2 regions of the Mesorhizobium sp. M2C.T.Ca.TU.002.02.1.1 genome follow, and region 2 is predicted to be linked to the other one. Evidence: riboswitches for the same ligand, from Rfam matches in the RefSeq annotation. Region 2 holds a riboswitch; the other holds the start of a gene.
What was found. Region 2 has a riboswitch for thiamine pyrophosphate ahead of EOD07_RS27970 (YkoF family thiamine/hydroxymethylpyrimidine-binding protein). Riboswitches for the same ligand answer to the same signal wherever they lie in the genome.
Positions count from the first base shown of each region.

Region 1: linked by a shared signal. The riboswitch ahead of thiB (thiamine ABC transporter substrate binding subunit) and the one ahead of EOD07_RS27970 (YkoF family thiamine/hydroxymethylpyrimidine-binding protein) in region 2 are both predicted to bind thiamine pyrophosphate.

Region 1 is NZ_RZTO01000333.1:1,694-6,085, reverse strand. It holds partial or broken gene EOD07_RS18315 (thiamine/thiamine pyrophosphate ABC transporter permease ThiP) at 1-580, opposite strand, end outside; gene thiB (thiamine ABC transporter substrate binding subunit) at 802-1,812, opposite strand; TPP riboswitch at 1,856-1,961, opposite strand; gene EOD07_RS18300 (thiamine diphosphokinase) at 2,098-2,742, shown strand; gene EOD07_RS18295 (ABC-F family ATP-binding cassette domain-containing protein) at 2,744-4,392, shown strand, end outside.
Region 2 is NZ_RZTO01000706.1:35-3,284, forward strand. It holds partial or broken gene EOD07_RS27950 (porin) at 1-438, shown strand, start outside; gene EOD07_RS27955 (porin) at 461-961, shown strand; gene EOD07_RS27960 (hypothetical protein) at 968-1,177, opposite strand; gene EOD07_RS27965 (hypothetical protein) at 1,334-1,678, opposite strand; TPP riboswitch at 1,888-2,000, shown strand; gene EOD07_RS27970 (YkoF family thiamine/hydroxymethylpyrimidine-binding protein) at 1,991-2,599, shown strand; partial or broken gene EOD07_RS27980 (ABC transporter permease) at 2,949-3,250, shown strand, end outside.

The sequences.
Region 1 (4,392 bases), on a different contig from region 2:
AGGCCGCGCGCAGCACCGGCCATTCGATCAGCCGGAAGGCCGGGCGGGCGCTCATCCCAAGCTGGCTCGCCAGTCGCCACTGGTCGGCGGGAATGGTGCCCAGCGACTCCAGGAACAGGCGCGTCGCCAAGGGCAGGTTGAAGAAGACATGCGCGACCAGGATGCCGGAGAGGCCGTAGATACCGGGCCATTCGCCGCCGCCAAGCCCGGCGAAGACGCCGGCAAAGTACCCGGCGCGACCGTAGAGCGCCAATATGCCAAGCGCGGCGACGATTGCCGGCAATGCCAGCGGCACGGTGAACAGTTGCAGGATCAGTCGGCGGCCGGGAAAGGCTGGATGCCGGGACAAGGCGCGCGCCACGAGCAGCGCCGGCGCGACCGACAGGAGCGTCGACAGCAGCGCCTGCCAGAGCGTGAAGCGGGCGACGCGCAGGAGGTAGCTGTCGAAGGCGGCGAGAGCGCCTGAGAGGTCATGCGCGCCTTCGAGGATGAGGCCGGCGAAGGCGCCTCCGATGAGCAGCGCGATTGCCGCGAGCGCGATGACGCCGGCGGTGATGCGGGAGTCAGGACGCGGCTGCACGCTGTGCCTTGGTGGAATTCAGCCAACGTCGCGTTCCTTCGCGCCCTCCTCTGGCCTGCCGGCCATCTCCCCCTCTAGGGGGGAGATCAGCAGCTTCGACGCCCCGCTTAGTCCTGCAGCATTGGAGATTGGCGAAAGTCGGCGTGACAGCCAATCTCCCCCCTTGAGGGGGAGATGTCCGGCAGGACAGAGAGGGGGGCCTTGGCGCAAGCATCGCAGCCCTACTTGCTCATCACCGCCAGCCACTCATCCACCCAGGCCTTGCGGTTGGCCGCCACTTCCTCAGGACTGAACAGCAAGGTCTTGGTCGGCTTCACCAGTTTGTCGAAGGCCGGGTTGAGCGGCTTGTCGGTCTTGCCGGCCGGGAACATCCAGTTGGTCTCCGGAATGACGTCCTGGAACTTCGGTCCGGTCATGAAGGCGATGAATTTCTGCGCCAGCGGGTTCTTCGCGCCGGCCGTGGTGATGCCGGCAACCTCGATCTGCAGGTATTCGCCCTCCTCGAAGGAGGCCGCCTGGTAGCGCTCGGTGTTCTCGGCCACCATGTGGTAGGCCGGCGAGGTGGTGTAGGAGAGCACCATCGGCGCCTCGCCCTTGGTGAACAGGCCATAGGCCTCGCTCCAGCCCGGCGTCACCGTCAGGACCTTGGTCTTGAGCTTGGCCCAGGCCTCCGGCGCCTTGTCGCCATAGACTGACTTCACCCACAAAAGCAGGCCAAGGCCGGGCGTCGAGGTTCGCGGATCCTGGATGACGATCTTGTCGGTGCCGCTGCCTTCCACCAGCTCCTTCAGGCTCTTCGGCGGGACTTTCAGCTTCTGCGTGTCATAGACGACGGCGAAATAGCCATAGTCGAAGGGCACGAAAGTGTCGTCGCTCCAGCCTCCGGGCACATTGATGCCGGCGACTTCGCCATGCGGCGCGAACAGACCGCTCGCCTTGGCGTCCGCCGTCAGATTGGTGTCGAGACCGAGCACGATATCGGCCTTGGTGCCGGCGCCTTCGAGCTTGACGCGGTTGAGCAGCGCCACGCCGTCGGCCACCGAGACGAATTCGAGATCGCAGCCGCATTCGGCCTCGAATTCCTTCTTCACGGCCGGTCCGGGTCCCCAATCGGCGGTGAAGCTTTCATAGGTATAGACGGTGAGCTTGTCCTTGGCCTCGGCAGGCGCGACGCCCGCCAGAAGCGCAACAAGGCCGGTTGCGAGAATGAGATTGGACAGCATTGCGCGCATCGGCGCCTCCTTCGTTCGAGTGACAAGGAATTGAGGCGCCGGATGGTCCGAAACGTCTAATCCCTCCGCCGGTACAAACCGGATCAGGTTCAGCGGGTTGGCTTGATCGCCTCTCAGCCGGATAACACCCGGCACCCCGTTAGAGCGTTTCGACAGATAGGCCCGGCCGACGCGGCGCGCAAGCGGAAGTTTGCCGGGCAGCTAATGTTCGCCGGCAGGGTTCGCAACCGAAGCGCACTGCATCCGGCTTCCGTTTCGCCCGGTGGGCTGGTAAGGGCGACGCCCATGGGCACATTCACCATCCTGCTTGGCGGCGAACTCATCCGCACGCCCCGGCTCGAACGCCAGATCACTGGCTCGCGCGTCATCGCCGCCGACGCCGGCATCGGCCATGCCCGCTTGCTGGATATCGTCCCGGAACTCTGGGTTGGCGATTTCGACTCGGTGCCGGCCAACCTGCCGGATGATCTCGCCGCCGTTCCGCGAAAAGTCTTCCCGGCCGAGAAGGACCTGACCGACGGAGAGCTCGCCATAGCGGAAGCGCTTCAGCGCGGCGCCACCAGCCTGGTGCTGGCCGGCGCCTTTGGCGGCAAGCGCGCCGACCATGCCGTCCTGCATCTGGCGCTGGCCGTGCGGCTGGCCGCCGCCGGCACGCGGGTGCTGCTGACGAGCGGCGCGCAGGAAGGCGTTCCGATCCTGCCCGGCAAATCGAGCTTCGACTATGATGAGGGCACCTTGTTTTCAGTGCTCGGCTTCTCCGAGCTTGCCGGCCTGACAGTGACCGGCGCCAAATGGCCGCTCGACCGCGTCGAGGTGGCGTTCGGCTCCTCGCTCACTATATCAAACGAGGTCAAAGGGCGGCTCGGCATCGCGCTGGAGCGTGGCCGGGCGCTGCTTCTGGCCCACCCCTATCCTCTTCCAGAAAGCTGATATGGCGCCGCCACTCCTCAACCTCGACGGCATTAAACTGACCTTCGGCGGCACGCCGCTGCTCGACGGCGCCGCGCTCAGCGCATCCGCCGGCGAGAAGATCGCGCTGGTCGGCCGCAACGGCTCGGGCAAGTCGACACTGCTCAAGATCGCCGCCGGCATGATCGAGCCACAGGACGGCGAGGTGTTCCGCCAGCCCTCGGCCACGGTCCGCTATCTGCCGCAGATGCCCGACATGGACGGTTTTGCCAGCGTGCGCGCCTATGTCGAAGCCGGCCTCGGCCCGGCCGACGATCCGCATCGCGCCACCTATCTGATGGAGCATCTCGGCCTCACCGGCAAGGAGCGGCCGAGCGATCTTTCAGGCGGCGAGGCGCGCCGCGCCGCGCTAGCCCGCGTCATGGCGCCGGAGCCCGACATCCTTTTGCTCGACGAGCCGACCAACCATCTCGATCTCTCGGTCATCGAGTGGCTGGAAGAGGAGCTTGCCCGCACCTCGTCGGCGGTGATCCTGATCTCGCACGACCGGCGCTTTCTCGAGCGCGTCACCCGCGCCACCGTCTGGCTCGATCGCGGCCAGACGCGGCAGCTGGACAAGGGTTTCGCCCATTTCGAGGAATGGCGCGACCAGGTGCTGGAGGAGGAAGAGCGCGAGCAGCACAAGCTCGGCCGCCAGATCGTGCGCGAGGAGCATTGGCTACGCTACGGCGTGACCGCCAGGCGCAAGCGCAACATGCGCCGACTCGGCGAATTGCAGACCATGCGCCAGCGCTTCCGCAGCCATCGCGGCGCCGAGGGCACCGCCACCATGGTGGCAAGCGACGCCGCCGAATCCGGCAAGCTGGTGATCGAGGCGAAGGGTATCGACAAGAGTTTTGGCGACCTCACCGTGGTCAAGGGTTTCTCGACCCGCATCCAGCGCGGCGACCGCGTCGGCCTGGTCGGCCCGAACGGCGCGGGCAAGACGACATTGCTGAAGATGCTGACCGGGGAGCTGGCGCCGGATGCCGGCGCCGTCCGGCTCGGTGTCAATCTCGAGATCGCGACGCTCGACCAGAAGCGCGAGGCCGTCGATCCGCAGGAGACGCTGGCGCACTACCTGACCGACGGGCGCGGCGAGAACCTCCTGGTCAATGGCGAGCAGCGCCATGTCGTCTCCTACATGAAGGATTTCCTGTTCAAGCCCGAGCAGGCGCGCACGCCGGTGCGCGAGCTTTCCGGCGGCGAGCGGGCGCGGCTGCTGCTGGCCCGCGTTCTGGCGCGGCCGGCGAACCTTCTGGTGCTCGACGAGCCGACCAACGATCTCGACATGGAGACGCTTGAGCTGCTGCAGGAACTGGTCGCGGGCTTTGCCGGCACGGTGATCCTGGTCAGCCACGACCGCGACTTCCTCGACCGCACCGTCACCAGCGTGATCGCGCCGGAGGGCAATGGCCGCTGGATCGAATATGCCGGCGGCTATTCCGACATGCTGGCGCAGCGCGGCGGCTCCAAGCTGGAAGACCGCAAGGCGAGGTCGAAGGCTGAAGCAAACGAGGCTTCGCCGAAGGCCGAACAGACAGCGCCGAAGGGCCCTGCGAAGAAGCTCTCGTTCAAGCAGAAATTCGCGCTGGACTCCCTGCCCAAGAAGATCGAGGCGGTGACGGCCTC
Region 2 (3,250 bases):
CCGGTCGAATATGTCAAGGTCTGCACCGCCTATGGCCCCAATTACTACTACAGCCCGGGCACCGACACATGCATCAATGCCCAGACCGGCGTGACCAAACGGGAAGTCGACAACGGCGAGGGCGGGACGCGGACGGTCACCGGCAAAACGGCGCTGGCGAGCAAGGTCGACGATATCGACCACCACATCCAGCGCGCCTTCGAGAGTGCATCGGTGGCGTCGGCGCTGACCAGCCCGGACCTGGTGCAGGGCGAGCATTTCGGCGTGCGCGTCAACTGGGGCAACGCCGGTCAGTCCAACGCCATGGGTGTCACCGGCGCGGCGGTGCTGGGCGAGGGTTTCATGCCCGGTGGCAACGGCCGGCTGGCCGGCGCCGCGGGCGTCGCCTTCTCCGGCAAGACGGTCGGCGGCAATGCCGGTCTGCAGTTGACCTGGTAAGAGCCGCGGCTGGGGGCAATCAATGTTCAGATATCTTCTTGCGCCGGCGATCTTCGGCGCGGCGGCGCTCTTTGCGGCGCCATCCCAGGCGGCGGTCGAATATGTCAAGGTCTGCTCCGCCTATGGCCCCAACTACTACTACAGCCCGGGCACCGACACCTGCATCAATGCCCAGACTGGCGTGACCAAACGGCAAGTCGACAACGGTGAGGGCGGGACGACGACGGTCACCGGCAAGACGGCCTTGGCCGCTCATGTCGACGACATCGACAATCGCATCACACGCGCCTTCGAGAACGCCTCGATCTCGGCCGCGCTCGCCGCGCCCGACCTCGTGCAGGGCGAGCACTTCGGCCTGCGCGTCAACTGGGGAAATGCCGGCTATGCCAATGCTTTCGGCATCACTGGCGCTGCGGTGCTGAGCGAAGGCTTCGACCATGGCGGCCGGCTGACCGGCACGCTCGGCATCGCCTTCGCCGGCAGTCAGGTCGGCGGCAGCGCGGGGCTGCAGTTCAGCTGGTAGGCGAGGCTACCGCCGTCCTTGCTTTCCGGCGTATCGCGCGACCGCGCACAGAAAAGCCAGCGCGGCCGTGTCGCAGGCGGCCCGCGACGGCGTCGGACCCTTGGCGAAAAGGACCGCGTCCGCGACCGGGATCGTCAGGCCGTGCTTCCGGGCGAATGAGATGACTTCGTAGGGCTGATCGTCGGGCTGTACGCCGATGTCGATGTGCTGGTCCATCAAAACGAATTCCTCCCTGGTGTGCGGCTTTACCCTCCTTCGCCTGAGAGGAATTAACCACCGGCCGCTCGTGCGCGTCCACCAATTGGCAATTGTGTGAAACGATGCATTTTGCGACGGGTGGCCTAAGGGTTGCAGCGGTACGATTGTCCGGGCTCACCACGCATCGCTCGACCGGGCAAACCTTATCCCCGCCGCCGTCATCGCGCTTTCGCATTCGCTGATCAGCCTCAGATTGCGCGAATACCGCGCCACAGTCACCGGCAGCCAGGCCGCGCAGGCCTCGACATAGGCGCGGCCATGCACCAGCGTGCCGGTCGAAAGCCGCTCGTCCTTCTCGGCGATCACTTTCAGATATTGCCGGATGAAGCGGATGTCGTCGGCGATGTCCTGGCTGGCCATGCGCCATGCGCCGGCAAGACGTTCGCGCTCGGCGAGCGGCAGTGGCGACAGCAAGGGGCGGGAGAGGTCGGCGAAAGCGGCATGGTTCGCGGTGTCCAAGCAAGTCCCCTCAAAAGAAGGGAAGTATCGTACTTTATGTACGAAAAGTAAGCAAGCGCGATTCGTACAATTTGAACGATAAAGCGGCTATAAGAGAATCCGCGAAAATCTCATAACCGGCCATCTCCCCCCTGGGGGAGATGGGGCTCCCCGCCCAATTGGCCTTGCAAAAAAACGCTTCCCCATTCGCTCGAACAGTGCTTTAACCCGGCCATCCACAGGGGTGCTCTGTACGGTCGGGGCTGAGATGGTGGCGGCAAGCCTCCGGACCCTAAAGCTGATCTGGATAATACCAGCGGAGCGAGGCGGGCCATGTTTTCCGGCGCACAGATTTCCCTTTATCCCATGGCCGACGATTTCGTCGGCGTCATCCTTGGCGCGCTCGGTGCGCTCGACCCTTACCGCGACAGGCTGCGGATCGAGACCGACGACATTTCGACGCTGCTGGTCGGGCCGCCCGAAGTGCTGTTTCCCGCAATGCGTGACCTGTTCGTGGCGGCCGCCAAAAGCGGTAATCATTGCGTGCTGTCGGCCGCGGTCTCGCGCGGCTGCCCCGGCGAGCCGGACGACCCGATCTGCCGCTCCGACGAGATCGGCGGCCCGGCTATCCCGCTCGAGGAACGCAAGGCGGCCGCGCTCAGTGCCGTGCATGCGACACCCTCGACCAGCCAGGCGGTGGCGGCGCAGTTCTCGCTCTATGTGATGGGCACCGGTGACCACATGGACGAGATCTATGGCTGCATCGACTTCCTGAAACAGTCCGGCGTCTTCGAGCGCTCGAAGCATTTCTGCACCAAGCTGCGCGGCGACGCCGGCGCGGTGTTCGCCACGCTGAACGAGGCGTTCTGCCGCTTCGGCCCTGGCGCCGGGCATGTGACGCTCGACATAACGATTTCGGCGAACAGCCCGACCGCGGTTTGAGCCCGCGCAAGCTCGAGCTGTCGAGGTAGATGTCGTGGCTGTTTCATTTGATCCGTGTGAGGGAAGTGTCCCTGATCGTGCTCCGCAAGTTGGGCATACGCCGGCGATCGGCGAAAGCGGTCGCGACGGCCAATCTCCCCCCTTGCGGGGGAGATGCCCGGCAGGGCAGAGAGGGGTGCTGTCCCGCCAGCCTCTCAGTTGGTTACATGCGCGGCGTTCACCAATTTCTCAGGCCGAAGTCTCGAACGCTGGCGTTCCGTCACACCCCCCTCTGGCCTGCCGGCCATCTCCCCCGCAAGGGGGGAGATCAGCCCTCACGCCGGTCTTCGCCAAGCTCGTTCCCACCGCCCTGGCTTTCGCCCTTCTCCTCACCGCCTGGGAACTCTACGCCCGCTTCGGCGGCATAGCCCCTACTGTGCTCCCCGCGCCGTCCCGCGTGCTGGCGCAAGCCTGGGAGAATCGCGCGGCACTGGCCGACAACACGCTGCCCACCATCCGCGCCACGCTGGCCGGCTTCGCCTTCTCTCTCGTCGCAGCCTTTATCCTCTCGGCGCTGGTCGATTTTTTGGCCCCCCTGCGCCGGGCGCTGTTCCCGCTGCTGATCGCCAGTCAGACCTTGCCGCTGGTGGCGATCGCGCCGCTGGTGGTGTT